3 regions of the Streptomyces sp. NPDC051051 genome follow, and region 2 is predicted to be linked to each of the others. Evidence: riboswitches for the same ligand, from Rfam matches in the RefSeq annotation. Region 2 holds a riboswitch; each other region holds the start of a gene.
What was found. A riboswitch is a leader RNA that binds a small molecule or an ion and turns the genes downstream of it on or off. The one in region 2 is predicted to bind S-adenosylmethionine.
Positions count from the first base shown of each region.

Region 1 (4,782 bases), on a different contig from region 2:
TCTCCCTGTACGAGCAGCAGACGCACCACGTGCTGTGCCCCTGCCACCAGTCCACCTTCGACCTGTCCGACGGTGCCCGAGTGATCTTCGGTCCCGCCGGTCACGCCCTGCCGCAGCTGCGCATCGGCGTGAACGACGAGGGCTATCTCGAGGCGCTCGGCGACTTCGAAGAGCCCGTCGGTCCTGCCTTCTGGGAGCGCGGATGAGCAACAAGGACGACCGCCGCAAGGCGCCCGCGGGCGAGCGGGTCGCCGACTGGGCCGACGGCCGCCTGGGGATCTACTCCCTGGCCAAGGCCAACATGCGCAAGATCTTCCCGGACCACTGGTCCTTCATGCTCGGTGAGATCTGCCTCTACAGCTTCATCATCATCATCCTCACGGGTGTGTACCTGACGCTGTTCTTCCACCCGTCGATGAACGAGGTGGAGTACCACGGCAGCTACGTCCCGCTGCAGGGCCAGCTGATGTCCGAGGCCTTCAACTCGACCATGCACATCTCCTTCGATGTGCGCGGTGGTCTGCTCATCCGGCAGATCCACCACTGGGCCGCGGTCATCTTCCTCGCCGGCATGTTCGTGCACATGATGCGCGTCTTCTTCACGGGCGCCTTCCGCAAGCCGCGCGAGATCAACTGGCTGTTCGGCTTCCTGCTGTTCGTCCTGGGCATGTTCACCGGTTTCACCGGCTACTCGCTCCCGGACGACCTGCTCTCCGGCACCGGTGTCCGCTTCACGCAGGGCGCGATCCTGTCCGTGCCGATCGTCGGCACGTACATCTCGATGTTCCTGTTCGGCGGGGAGTTCCCGGGCGGCGACTTCGTCGCGCGGTTCTACTCGATCCACATCCTGCTGCTGCCGGGCATCATGCTCGGGCTCGTGGTCGGCCACCTGATCCTGGTCTTCTACCACAAGCACACCCAGTTCGCGGGTCCCGGACGCACCAACAAGAACGTCGTCGGCATGCCGCTGCTGCCGGTCTACATGGCCAAGGCCGGAGGCTTCTTCTTCCTGGTCTTCGGCGCCATCGCGGCCATCGCCGGCATCGCGTCCATCAACCCGATCTGGGTGCTGGGCCCCTACCGTCCGGACCAGGTGTCCACCGGCGCCCAGCCCGACTGGTACATGGGCTTCGCCGAGGGCCTGATCCGCGCGATGCCGGGCTGGGAGATCAACTTCTGGGGCCACACGCTGGTCATGGGCGTGTTCGTCCCGCTGGTGCTGTTCGGTCTGTTCCTCGGTGTGATCGCCATGTACCCGTTCATCGAGTCCTGGGTCACCGGCGACAAGCGCGAGCACCACATCCTGGACCGCCCGCGCAACGCCCCGACCCGTACGGCCTTCGGTGTCGCCTGGGTCACCGGCTACCTGATCATGCTGGTCGGTGGTGGCAACGACATCTTCGCCACCCACTTCCACCTGTCGATCAACGCGGTCACCTGGTTCGTCCGGATCGGCTTCTTCGCCGGACCGGTCGTCGCCTTCGTGATCACCAAGCGGATCTGCCTCGGCCTCCAGCGCCGCGACAAGGACAAGGTGCTGCACGGTCGCGAGACCGGCACCATCAAGCGCCTGCCGCACGGTGAGTTCATCGAGGTGCACGAGCCGCTCAGCCAGGAGGCGCTCTACACGCTCACCGCGCACGAGCAGTACAAGCCCGCCGAGATCGGCCCGACGGTCGACGAGAACGGCGTCGAGCGCAAGGTGAACCGTGCCGAGAAGGTGCGCGTCAAGCTGAGCAACGCGTACTACGGCGAGGAGAGCCAGATCGCCAAGCCGACCGTCGAGGAGTACAAGGAGATCACGAGCGGCCACGGCCACCACTGATCACTGCGTCGCCACGCACCCCAGAAGGGCCCCGTCCGGTGTACGGACGGGGCCCTTCGCCCTGTCCGCGGCTGGATAGGGTGGAACCGTCGAGACGCGCGTCCCGTGGAGCGGGACCACACTGACCCAGGAGCGGCTTATGAGCGCTGTGACCCCCGCCGGAGGCGACACCGCGGCGGACCGTTCCTGGCCCGAGGTGCTGAACGCCCTGCTGTCCGGCCGCGACCTGAGCGCCGACGCCACGGCGTGGGCGATGGACCGGATCATGCGCGGCGAGGCCACCGACGCGCAGATCGCCGGCTTCGTGGTGGCGCTGCGCGCCAAGGGCGAGACCGTCGAGGAGATCAACGGACTCGTCCGCGCGATGTACGAGCACGCGAACGTGATCGAGGTGCCCGGCCCGGCGGTCGACATCGTCGGCACGGGCGGCGACGGCGCGAAGACGGTCAACATCTCCACGATGTCCTCGATCGTCGTCGCCGGCACCGGCGTCAAGGTCGTCAAGCACGGCAACCGGGCCGCGTCCTCCGCCTCCGGCGCCTCGGACGTCCTGGAGAAGCTCGGCGTCCGCCTCGACCTGACCCCGCGGCGGGTGGCCGAGGTCGCCGAGGAGGCGGGCATCACCTTCTGCTTCGCCGTCAAGTTCCACCCGGCGCTGCGTCACGCGGGTGCCGCGCGCGGCCAGCTGGGCATCCGCACGGTGTTCAACGTCCTCGGCCCGCTGACCAACCCGGCCAGGGTCCGGGCCCAGGCGGTCGGCGTGGCGGACCCGCGCATGGCGCCGATCGTCGCCGGTGTCTTCGCCGAACGCGGCCACTCCTCGCTGGTGTTCCGCGGCGACGACGGCCTCGACGAGCTGACGACGACCTCCACCTCCCGGGTCTGGGTCGTGCGGGAGGGCAAGGTGACCGAGGAGTCCTTCGACCCGCGCGACGTCGGCCTCGACCTCGTTCCCGTCGAGGCCCTGCGGGGTGCCGACGCCTCCTACAACGCCGAGGTGGCGCGCAGGCTGCTGGACGGCGGGACGGGCCCGGTCCGCGACGCCGTCCTGCTGAACTCGGCGGCCGCCCTGGTCGCCCTGGAGCCGACCGGGGCGCCGCTCGCCGAGCAGCTCCGCGCCGGTATGGCCAGGGCCGCGGAGTCCCTCGACTCGGGGGCGGCGAAGCGGACGCTGGAGCGCTGGGCGGCGGCCACCCACGCCTGAGCCGGGACGGCGGCCGACGAGGCGCGGTCCGGACTCCTGGTGTCTCGGGAAATGGACCGCGCCTTGCGCGCCGGTGATCGTATGGCAGGATGTCGTAACAGGTCATGAGTGACAGTCATGAGGCCCCGGCCGACTGTCCGGCAACCCTCCGTCCGTGGCGGGGTGCCCCGGGTGAAGACCAGGCTGTGGACAGAAAGGTTCACGGCAAGCGCGGACCCCTCGCACGCTTCTGATCGAGCGGGGGCAGGGGTCCTGGTCGTCGAGGAGCCCTCCGTGAGCAAGCGAATGCGATAGGGCCGCAGAGCCCCGCCTCCGCATCCCTCCTTCACCTTTTCCCGCGCTCGAGCCGCAGTCGCTCGCGTGGTGAATCCCTCTGTCTCTCACGGGAGTTCCGTCATGTCCGTCTCCACCGCTGCCGCCGCCCCGACCGTTTGCGCCCCCCTGCCGGTTCTGGGGCGGGATGTCACCGTCCCGCTCGTCACCGGCGGCGAGGTCGGCTACGCGGCCCTGGACTACGCCGCCAGCGCACCCGCCCTCCAGCGCGTCTGGGACGACGTGGCCGCCTACGCCCCCTACTACGGCAGCGTCCACCGCGGCGCCGGATACCTCTCCCAGCTCTCCACCGACCTCTTCGAGAACGCCCGCCGGACGGTCGCCGGGTTCCTCGACTGCCGGCCCGACGACCAGCTCGTCTTCACGCGTTCCACCACCGATTCCCTCAACCTCCTCGCCGCCGCGCTTCCCGCCGACTGCCAGGTCTTCGTCTTCGAGACCGAGCACCACGCCGCGCTGCTGCCCTGGAAGGACGCCCGGGTCACCTGCCTCGACGCCCCGCGCACCCCGCGGCAGGCCGTGGCCGCCCTGGAGCGGGCCCTCGCCGGCCGCGACCGGTCCGGCCCCGCCCTGGTCTGCGTCACCGGCGCCTCCAACGTCACCGGCGAGCTGTGGCCGGTACGCGAACTGGCCGCCGCGGCCCACGCCCACGGTGCCCGGATCGTCCTGGACGCCGCCCAGCTCGCCCCCCACCACCCGGTGTCCGTCCGCGACCTCGACGTCGACTGGGTCGCCTTCTCCGGCCACAAGCTGTACGCCCCCTTCGGCTCCGGCGTGCTGGCCGGCCGTGCCGACTGGCTGCGGGCGGCCGAGCCGTACCTGGCCGGTGGCGGCGCCAGCCGCAGGGTGACCCGGCGTGCGGACGGGGGAGTGGACGCGGAGTGGCACGAGAGCGCCGCCCGGCACGAGGCCGGCTCCCCGAACGTCATCGGGGCCTACGCCATCGCCTCCGCCTGCAAGGCCCTCACCGAAGCGGGCTTCGACACCCTGGTGGCCCGCGAGCAGCACCTCGTGGAGAAGGTCCGCACGGGCCTCGCGGAGGTCCCCCAGGTGCGGATCCTGTCCCTCTTCGGCGACGACGCGCCGCGGGTCGGCGTGATCTCCTTCGTCGTGGACGGCTGGAACAGCTCCCACTTCGCCGCCGCACTCTCCGCCGAGTACGGCATCGGCGTCCGCGACGGCCTCTTCTGCGCCCACCCCCTGGTGCGCACCCTCCTCGGCGGCGACCCCCACAGCCAGGGCGAGTGCGGCGCCCCCGAGGCGGCCCCCGGTGAGAAGTCCCTCAACGCGATCCGCGTGAGCTTCGGCGCGGGCACCCCCGACGAGCACGTCGACCGCTTCGTGGCGGCGGTGCGGGAACTGGTGACCGAGGGCGCGAAGTGGCGCTACCGCACGGAGGCCGGCCGCTGCGTCCCGGCGG
Region 1 covers NZ_JBFBCB010000069.1:12,464-17,245, forward strand. Annotated here, with positions in the region: gene AB0N31_RS33100 (Rieske 2Fe-2S domain-containing protein) at 1-206, shown strand, start outside; gene AB0N31_RS33105 (cytochrome bc complex cytochrome b subunit) at 203-1,825, shown strand; gene trpD (anthranilate phosphoribosyltransferase) at 1,965-3,029, shown strand; SAM riboswitch class IV at 3,130-3,246, shown strand; gene AB0N31_RS33115 (aminotransferase class V-fold PLP-dependent enzyme) at 3,426-4,782, shown strand, end outside.
Region 1: linked by a shared signal. The riboswitch ahead of AB0N31_RS33115 (aminotransferase class V-fold PLP-dependent enzyme) and the one ahead of AB0N31_RS00650 (putative leader peptide) in region 2 are both predicted to bind S-adenosylmethionine.

Region 2 (4,782 bases):
CCAGGGCCGTGAGCAGGCTCTTGGCCAGCACCTGTGCGACCTGCGCACCGGTCGGGATCGCCAGTGTCAGCGCCGGCAGCACCAGGCCCCGCAGACCGTCGTTGCCGAACGCCGGGAACCACCGCAGCCGGAAGGAGAACAGCTCGACGAACAGCAGCCCCACCCAGAAGGTCGGCACCGACACGCCGAGCGGCGGCAACGACAGCAGCAGTTGCCGCAGCCACCGCTGCGAGGTGTAGGTCGCCAGCACCGCGAGACCGCCGCCGAGGACCACCGCGAGCAACAGCGCCGTACCGGTCAACGCCAGGGTCTGCGGCAGTGCGTCGCCCAGGGTCGAGGTCACCGGACGGCCGGTGGAGACCGAGTCGCCGAAGTCCCCGCGCACCGCGTTGCCGAGGTGGTCGGCGTACTGCGCCAGTACCGGCTTGTCGAAGCCGTACTCGTGTCGAAGCCTGGCGAGCTGCGCCGGATCGATCTGCGCCGAGTCCGCTCCGGCACCGGCCATCGCCGACACCGGATCACCGGGCAGGAAGTCCAGCACCAGGAACGAGACCGTGTAGGCCGCCCACAGCACTCCGAGCGCCTGCGCGACGCGTTTGATCACGTAGCGGAGCATGTGCTAGCCGATCCAGGTGTCGTGCAGTTGGATCCGGCTGGAGGCCTCGAGGCCGAGGCTGTGCACCTTCTTCGCCACCCCGAGCTGGATCTGCAGCTCCACCACCGGCACCACGTACGCGTTCTGCACGATCAACCGCTGTGCCTGGCCGACCAGTTGCTTGCGCTTGGCCGCATCGGTGGTGGCCGCCTGTTGGGTCAGCAGCGAGTCCAGCGGGCTCGCCGGCAGGCGGTAGAAGTTGGCCAGCCGGGTGGAGTACTGACTGCGCAGGATGTCCGGGTCGGCCCGGGTCAGGTTGCCCCACACGGCGTCGAAGCCACCGGACTGCAGCGTCGGGGCGAACTGGGTGATCTGCCGTTCCTCGAGTACCACGTCGATGCCCACGGCCTTGAGCTGCTGCTGGATCAGCTCCAGTGCGGGCTGGTTCGTGGCCGCGTTGGCGAACCACGTGACGGACAGCCTCAGTCTGCCGCCGTTCTTCGTCCGGATGCCGTCACTGCCCGTCTTCCAGCCGGCCGAGTCCAGCAGGGACTTCGCCTTCGCCGCGTCGTGGACCAGCTCCGGGCCGAGGTCGGCGTAGTCCGGTGTGGTGTGCGCCAGTATGCTGGTGGCCGGCTGCGTACCGGTCGGGAACACGACGTCGACGATCTGCTGCCGGTCGATGGCGAACAGGATCGCCTGACGCACCTTCACGTCCTTCAGCAGTGGCCGGGAGTTGTTCAGCCCCAGGTGGAACACGTTGCCCGGGTTGGCCCGCCGCAGCAGGTCCACGTGAGCGCCCTTGAGCGCCGCCTCGTCGGCCTTGCCCACGCTGCTGATCGCGTCCACCTGACCGGACTGGAGGCTGCCGGTGCGCACCCCTGCCTCGGGCACCACCTTGAACACCAGCTTGTCGAGGTACGCCGCGCCCTTCTTGGTCCACAGCGAGGAACCCCAGTCGTAATCGGCGCGCTTGGCCAAGGTGATCGACTGGTTCTGCACGTACTGCTTCAGCGTGAACGGGCCGCTGCCGGCGATTCCCCGGCTGCACTTCTGCTGCGGGGACCTCTTCACGCTCGCCGACGACTCGATGCCCAGTGAGAACGTGGAAGTGGCCTGCAGGAACTGGGCGTTGGGCTGCTTGAACTTCACCCGCACAGTGAGCGGGTCGACCACGGAGGTGCTTTCCACGCCGCTCAGGTACCCCTGGGCCAGGCCCCCCAGGGCGCCCAGCTTCGGTACCGCGTCGAAGTTGTCCTTGACCACCTGCGCGGTCAGCGGCGTCCCGTCGCTGAAGGTGACACCGGATCTGAGGTGGAAGGTGAAGGTCGTCGCGTCCGGGCTGATGTCCCAGCTCTTCGCCAGCCACGGCACGATCTTGCCGGTCCTGGGGTCCTGGTCGGTCAGGGAGTCGACCACCTGGCGCAGCGAGTAGACGGTGTCGTTGCTGGCGACCTGCTGCGGATCCACGCAGCCGGCGTCGGAACCCACCGCGAAGGTCAGTGTGCCGCCGGACCTGGCCTGGCCGCTGTCGTTGCTCGAACCGCTGCCGCTGCCGGACGAGCATGCGGTCAGCAGCACACTGGTTGTCAGGAGTGCGGTCAGTGCCGCCCGTCGGGCAGTGCGGGAATTTGGATGCGATATCACGGAATGATTTCTCCTACTCGAAAGCCGTCACGCACGTTTCCGTGCGGACATGGAGAGGCATGGACGGTGTCGCCCCCGGGGAAGAGCGACACGGTCAAAGGGCGTAGGGCGGGAAAAGATCAGGAGGTTGCTGCGGGCGTCAGAGCCAGCGGTGAACGTCCTCGGACAGCCGACGGGACTCGGTCAGCCACGACACAGGCAAGTGGTGATGCGCTGCAGGTCGATGTGGCGTCGGCGGGAGAATCGGGAGAGAGCCGCCACGGCCGTGCTGGAGGGACTCGAGACGCTGCTGTGCCGCACGCTCATTCCTCCAGGTCCAGGCCCTGCCACGGGGCCACGCGCTTGCCGGGTGGGCGACCCGGCCGGGCTTTCACCTGGAGCACCCCACCGCGTCGGAGGGTTGCCGGTCAGCAAGCCAGGGCTTCACGCTGACACTCAATGCCACTTGAAACTTTACCGATCGCCGCCGTGATCCGTCAATGGAGCCGGCCGCAGTCCGAGCCGCGTCGGTCGGTGATCGCAGGAGGCCGGGCCGCGTGATCGAGATCGTCGAAGGTGACCGCCGCATCGCATGCGACCGGTGCGGCGGGGTGTGCCCGGCGTGCGTGTTCGGCAGGGCCCCGACGGTGTTCCTGTGATCGCGCGACGGGACAACTGCCAGACCTGCTTGCGGCGTGAGGCGTACTGACCGGCCGACGTGCTGTTCGTCGCACCACCGGTGACCGCGGTCCCTTCCGGCTCGTGCTTCCGCGATGCGGCGGGACTCGACGAGTCCGGCCTGCCCGGCGGGTACCGGCACGAACTCGGCTGCGGCAAGGGAAGGGAGCTCGATGCCCGTACCGCGGTCGGGCCCGGTCGCCGACACCGGTGACCCCGTCCACGGCGGCGGCCGCCGCCCGGCCACGACCGACATCGGCCTCATCGCCGTCACGTCGGCGAGGCGCTCTACGCTCTCCGCGGGGCACGAGTCGGGGTCCGCATCGGCTGGCGTACGCGCAGGGGGAACCGGGTGGAGTGGGGACTGGGAGCGGTCGGCGTCGTGGTCGGGCTGCTGATCGCCGTGGTGACCGCCCCGGTCGGGGTGTCCGGGGCCGTCTTCCTGCTGCCGGTGCAACTGAGCGTGTTCGCTGTCCCCGACCCGGCCGTCACCCCCACGAACCTTCTCTACAACGTCGTAGCAGGGCCAGGTGCCCTCCTGCGCTACCGGCGTGCCGGTGCCCTGCGAGGCCCGCTCGTCCGCCGGCTGGTGACGGGCACGCTCCCCGGCGTGGTTCTCGGCGCGGTCATCCGCGTCTTCGCCCTGCCGGGCCCACACGTCTTCCGGCTCCTGATCGCCGCCCTGATGCTGCCGCTCGGCATCTGGCTGATCACCGGGACACTCCGCCCCGCGCGCTTGGAGAGCCCGCGCCCCGAGCCCGCGCCCCGGACGGTCACCGGCCTCGCGCTCGCCGTCGGGGTCGTGGGCGGGATCTACGGCATCGGCGGTGGCTCAATCCTCGGCCCCGTCCTGGCCGGCCGCGGGGTCCCTGTCGCCAAGGTCGCCCCCGCCGCGCTCGCCTCCACCTTCGCCACGTCCGTCGTCGGAGCCTCCACCTACGCGTTGCTGTCCCTGGCCCGAACCGGCAGCATCGCCCCCGACTGGTCCCTCGGCCTGGCCTGCGGCCTCGGCGGCCTCATCGGCAGCTACCTGGGTGCCCGCCTCCAGCCCCGTCTGCCCGAAACACTCCTCCGTCTGCTGCTGGGCACCCTCGCCACCGCCCTCGGCGCCCTCTACGCGATCGACACGCTCAGCTGACCCCCGCGACGGGCGGGGTCCCCCGCCGAAGGCCGCAGGGGGGACAGCCACTGACGGCGAACCCGGGCTGTCGCTCCCCGCGCGGCGGACCGGGCCGGCACACCGTGGAACACGTGCGGCCGGGGGCCGTCTCCTGCGCGCACAGCGCGGCCGGCTCCGCCGTGGGCGTGATGCCCGCCTCCGCGGAGCCGGTGCTGTGCGCCGGGTGTGGAGTGGTCGGGCGAGGAAAGGGGGACCGCACGCAGGTCCTCCCGCCAGCGACGGCCCGCCAACGCCGCAGTCACTGACGGTCGTTCGGCCGCGTACGCCTCCAGCGCGGCCTCGGGGTGCGACCGCCGCGAAGATGCCTGAAGGAGGAGACGGGTGGCTGCGGGCTGCGCAGGCGCCTCGTCAAGCCGTTCCAGGGCCATTTCCCGCCTCCGGGGCTGGCGGGACGCGAGACCACGCCTGCCCCACCGTGCCGGGGCCGCTGACCGCATGAGCGGGGCGAACTCGCGCCGTGGGCAGTGACGTTCATGACCGGCCGCGCTGATTTCGGTGCGTTCCGTGCGGCCGTCGAGAAGGCCGCGGGTGCGGTCTCACTTGGTGGTCACTTGCATTGACATTCTTTTCGGGGCATGCCTAACTTGCGACGCAGACCGAGATGCCTGAGGGCCGGAGAAGTGATGGTGACAGCGATGCACGCAGCTGACGGGACGGCCGCATGGCCGCGCCTCGGCCGCGTCCTGCTGTGCGCGGACCGCTC
Region 2 covers NZ_JBFBCB010000001.1:129,593-134,374, forward strand. Annotated here, with positions in the region: gene AB0N31_RS00640 (ABC transporter permease) at 1-616, opposite strand, end outside; gene AB0N31_RS00645 (ABC transporter substrate-binding protein) at 620-2,242, opposite strand; gene AB0N31_RS00650 (putative leader peptide) at 2,426-2,548, opposite strand; SAM riboswitch class IV at 2,576-2,685, opposite strand; gene AB0N31_RS00655 (sulfite exporter TauE/SafE family protein) at 3,252-4,037, shown strand.

Region 3 (4,782 bases), on a different contig from region 2:
TCACCGACCCGGTCCTTCGTTGTCACTCTCACCTTCAGAGTGCTAACGCAATGATTAGCACTCGCCTGTGCCGAGTGCAAGCGCCCCCCCGAGATCCGCAGGCGAACGGGGGGTGGCGGCGGACGCCGTCGGGTGATCGCGCACGGCTCCGGACACGCCGAAGGGCTCGCACCCCGGGAGGTGCGAGCCCTTCGCTGACGGAGCTGATGGAACAGAAGAACGTCGCTGCAAGTCGGCGCGTGCTTCAGCCGGTCGCGAGCCGGACCATGTCCGCCTGCGGCCCCTTCTGACCCTGCGAGATCTCGAAATCGACCCGCTGGCCCTCTTCCAGGGTGCGGTATCCGTCCATCTGGATCGCGCTGTAGTGGACGAAAACATCCGCACCACCGTCGACCGCGATGAAGCCGTACCCCTTCTCCGCGTTGAACCACTTGACGGTGCCCTGAGCCATGCCTAACTCCCCTATTACTGGCCCTTGCACAGATCCACACTTCGCGGATCCGGGTCAGACCTCACCCCCCAGTTGGTTGGGGGTGTGCGCCGGAACGCGTCGACCGCGGCCGAATGTATCTGTCCAACTGCCGTCTGCAACAGGTCAATCGGACGAGAAATCTGGACGCGAAGGGTCCGGAGAAGAGTGAGAGTTCGCCCGGATTCAGGGCAAGTCGGGCCCCACAAAGGGAATGAAAGGCGCAAAACACATGCGCACTTTGGCTGTTTCTCATCGCCTGCCCCGACGGAACTCCTCTGCGGCCGGCAGGCGACGGGCGACGCGTTCCCCAACTCTACCGCGCTCAACCACACTGAATTGCCCCCTCCGCTTCTCTCGCGGAGGGGGCAATTCGATGAACTCTCGGTAATCCCTGTTACCGACGGTTACTACCGGCAGGTACTACCGACGGGTACGGAACACCGGTCAGCCGCCGGCCACGGCCGGGATGATGGAGACGCCGGCGCCGTCCGGGGTCGCCGTCTCCAGCCCCTGCTCGAAGCGCACGTCGTCGTCGTTGACGTACACGTTGACGAACCGGCGCAGCTTGCCCTGGTCGTCCAGGACGCGGGCGGCGATGCCGGTGTGGTTCTTCTCCAGGTCGGTGATGACCTCGCCGAGGGTCGCGCCCTCGGCCGGGACCTCGGCCTTGCCACCGGTGTAGGTGCGCAGGATGGTCGGGATGCGGACGGTCACGCTCATGCGAGGCCAGCCTCTCGGAAGGAGTCCAGGTTGGGGCGGATGGTGGCGGTCAGACCGGTGCCGGCCACCGCGTCGAGGGTCTTGAGGCCGTCGCCCGTGTTGAGGACGACGGTGGTCTTCGTCGGGTCCAGGAGACCGTTCTCGATCAGCTTCCTGGTCACACCGACCGTCACGCCGCCGGCGGTCTCCGCGAAGATGCCCTCGGTCTGCGCCAGCAGCTTGATCGCGTCGACCACCTGCTCGTCGTTCACGTCCTCCACCGCGCCACCGGTACGGCGCGCGATGTCCAGGACGTAGGGCCCGTCCGCCGGGTTGCCGATGGCGAGGGACTTGGCGATGGTGTCCGGCTTCTGCGGCCGGACCACGTCATGCCCCGCCTTGTAGGCGACGGACACCGGCGAGCAGCCCTCGGCCTGCGCACCGAAGATCTTGTACGGCCCGTCCTCGACGAGGCCGAGCTTGATCAGTTCCTGCAGCCCCTTGTCGATCTTCGTGAGCTGCGAGCCGGAGGCGATCGGCACGACGAGCTGGTCGGGGAGCCGCCAGCCGAGCTGCTCGCAGATCTCGTACGCCAGCGTCTTGGAGCCCTCGGCGTAGTACGGCCGCAGGTTGACGTTGACGAAGCCCCAGCCCTCGCCGGCCGGGTCGCCGATCAGCTCGGAGCAGAAGCGGTTCACGTCGTCGTAGTTGCCCTCGATGCCGACGAGTTCGCCGCCGTAGATCGCGGCCATGACGACCTTGCCCTGCTCCAGGTCGTGCGGGATGAACACGCAGGAGCGGAAACCGGCGCGGGCGGCGGCGGCGCCGACGGCACCGGCCAGGTTGCCCGTGGAGGAGCAGGAGAGGGTGGTGAAGCCGAAGGCGCGGGCGGCCTCGATGGCCTGGGCGACGACGCGGTCCTTGAAGGAGTGCGTCGGGTTGCCGGAGTCGTCCTTGACGAACAGCTTGCCGGCGTCGACGCCCAGCTCGCGGGCCAGGTTGTCGGCCTGGACGAGCTTGGTCCAGCCGGGGTTGATGTTCGGCTTCTCCGCCACGTCGGCCGGGACGGGCAGCAGCGGCGCGTAGCGCCAGATGTTCGCGGGGCCCGCCTCGATGCGCTTGCGGAGCTCCTCGGTCTCGTAGGACGAGAAGTCGTACGCGATCTCGAGCGGGCCGAAACACTCCTCGCAGGCGAAGACCGGGCCGAGGGGCACGCGGTGTCCGCACTCGCGGCAGGAGAGCGCCGTGGCGGGACCGAGATCGACGGAGTTCGTGGTGCTTGCAACTGTCTGCGCAGCCATGTGAGGCGAGGCCCTTTCTCCTCATCTTCCTCACGACGCATCTCGCCGTGAGACGGATTTGGCACCTTCCCTAGCCGGGAGCCTCGCCACATCGACGTGACGCGTGGGCGGTCACGCCTGGCGGCGCGCGCGGCTGGAGGGTTGCCGGGGCTTCATCGGGCCGTATCCCTCTGCCCCTCTGGATGAGCGGTATGAAGTTGTGAACAGCGGCCACCTCGGACATGCGATGGTCATCCGCGTTGTTCAAGACTGTAACCGAAGGCCAGGACAGTTGAGACAGACGTCCGAACCGCGAGATGGATCACACGGTCACCCCGCGTGCACCGCGTGTGATCACGACAGTGAGGAGCCGCAGACCGTGCTGAAAGAAGCTGAAGCCTGGCTGGCCACCCGCTCCTGGTCCGTGACCGACCGCCCGCTGCACCGCGTCCTGGCCGCGAAGCGCGCCTCGGGCCAGTCGGTGTCCGTGGTGCTGCCCGCCCTGAACGAGGAGGAGACGGTCGGTGACATCGTCGCGGTCATCCGCCACGACCTGATGCGGCAGGTGCCCCTCGTCGACGAGATCGTCGTCGTCGACTCGGGCTCCACCGACCGCACGTCGCAGGTCGCCGCGGCGGCCGGGGCGCGCGTCGTCCACCGGGACGAGATCCTGCCCCGGATACCGGCCGTGCCGGGCAAGGGCGAGGTGCTGTGGCGGTCGCTGCTCGTGACGACCGGGGACATCGTCTGTTTCGTCGACGCCGACCTCAAGGAGTTCTCCTCCGACTTCGTCTCGGGGATCGTGGGCCCGCTGCTCACCGAGCCCGGCGTGGACCTGGTCAAGGCGATGTACGACCGCCCGCTGGGCGGCGCTGCGGGCCAGGGCGGCCGGGTCACCGAACTCATGGCCCGCCCCCTGCTCAACATGCACTGGCCGCAGCTGGCCGGCTTCGTGCAGCCGCTCGGCGGCGAGTACGCGGCCCGCCGCAGCCTGCTGGAACAGCTCCCGTTCCCCGTCGGCTACGGCGTGGAGCTGGGCATGCTCGTCGACGCCCTGCACCTGGTCGGCCTGGACGCCCTCGCCCAGGTCGACGTCGGCGTCCGCAAGCACCGCCACCAGGACGGGCAGGCACTCGGCAGGATGGCGGCGGCGATCTACCGCACCGCGCAGCTCCGGCTGGCCCGCGGGCACCTGATCCGCCCCGCCCTCACCCAGTTCGAGCGGAGCGCGGACGGCTTCGAGCCGCGCACCTACTCCGTGGACACCGAGGAACGGCCGCCGATGGCGGAGATCGCCGAGTACGCGGAACGCAAGGTCGCCTGACGGGCCGTGGGTGCGGCCGGCCGGACACGACCGCACCACCCGGTCCGGCGGCCGTACACGGCCGGACATGACCCGGCCACGGACCGCATCCGTACGTTTGAGCGTTTACGGACCGGGCTAGGTTGTGGCGTATGGCTTCCACGCGTGCTGCTGTTGCTGAGGGTGCTCAGGTGCTGGTCGCGTCCAACCGCGGCCCGGTCTCCTACCAGGTGCGCGAGGACGGTTCGCTGCACGCCAGAAGGGGCGGCGGCGGACTGGTCTCGGGCCTGTCGGCGATCGGGCCGGACGCGGGCGCCCTGTGGGTGTGCTCGGTGCTCTCCGACGACGACCGCGAGGCGGTGCGGCGCGGGGTCGGCGAGGACGGCGTCCGGATGCTCGACATCCCGGCCGACGTGCACGCCGACGCGTACAACGGCATCGCCAACTCCGTGCTCTGGTTCATCCACCACCTGCTGTACCAGACCCCGCTGGAGCCCGTCTTCGACGCGGAGTTCCGGCGCCAGTGGGCGTCGTACGAGACGTACAACCGCGCGTTCGCGGAGGCGCTCGCTGAGGAGGCCGGCCAGGGCGCGGCGGTCCTGGTGCAGGACTACCACCTCTGTCTGGTCCCGGGCATGCTCCGCGAGCTGCGGCCCGACCTGCGCATCGGCCACTTCTCGCACACGCCGTGGGCGCCGGTGGACTACTTCGCGCTGCTCCCCTCCGACATCCGCGCGCAGCTGCTGCGCGGCATGCTCGGCGCGGACCGCCTGGGCTTCCTGACCAGGCGCTGGGCGGACGCCTTCACCGCGTGCTGCGCGGAGTTCGTGGACGGCCCCGGCGGCACCGAGATCGGGGTGCACGGCCTCGGGGCCGACGCCGACTTCCTGCGCGCCCGCTCCCACGAGAGCGACGTCGAGGAGCGCATCGTCGCCCTGCGCGAGGAGATCGGCGAGGGCCGCAAGGCCATCGTGCGCGTCGACCGCACCGAGCTGTCGAAGAACATCGTGCGCGGCCTGTTGGCCTAC
Region 3 covers NZ_JBFBCB010000043.1:35,391-40,172, reverse strand. Annotated here, with positions in the region: gene AB0N31_RS27790 (cold-shock protein) at 245-451, opposite strand; gene AB0N31_RS27785 (MoaD/ThiS family protein) at 917-1,192, opposite strand; gene thrC (threonine synthase) at 1,189-2,472, opposite strand; SAM riboswitch class I at 2,491-2,661, opposite strand; gene AB0N31_RS27775 (glucosyl-3-phosphoglycerate synthase) at 2,831-3,775, shown strand; gene AB0N31_RS27770 (trehalose-6-phosphate synthase) at 3,907-4,782, shown strand, end outside.
Region 3: linked by a shared signal. The riboswitch ahead of thrC (threonine synthase) and the one ahead of AB0N31_RS00650 (putative leader peptide) in region 2 are both predicted to bind S-adenosylmethionine.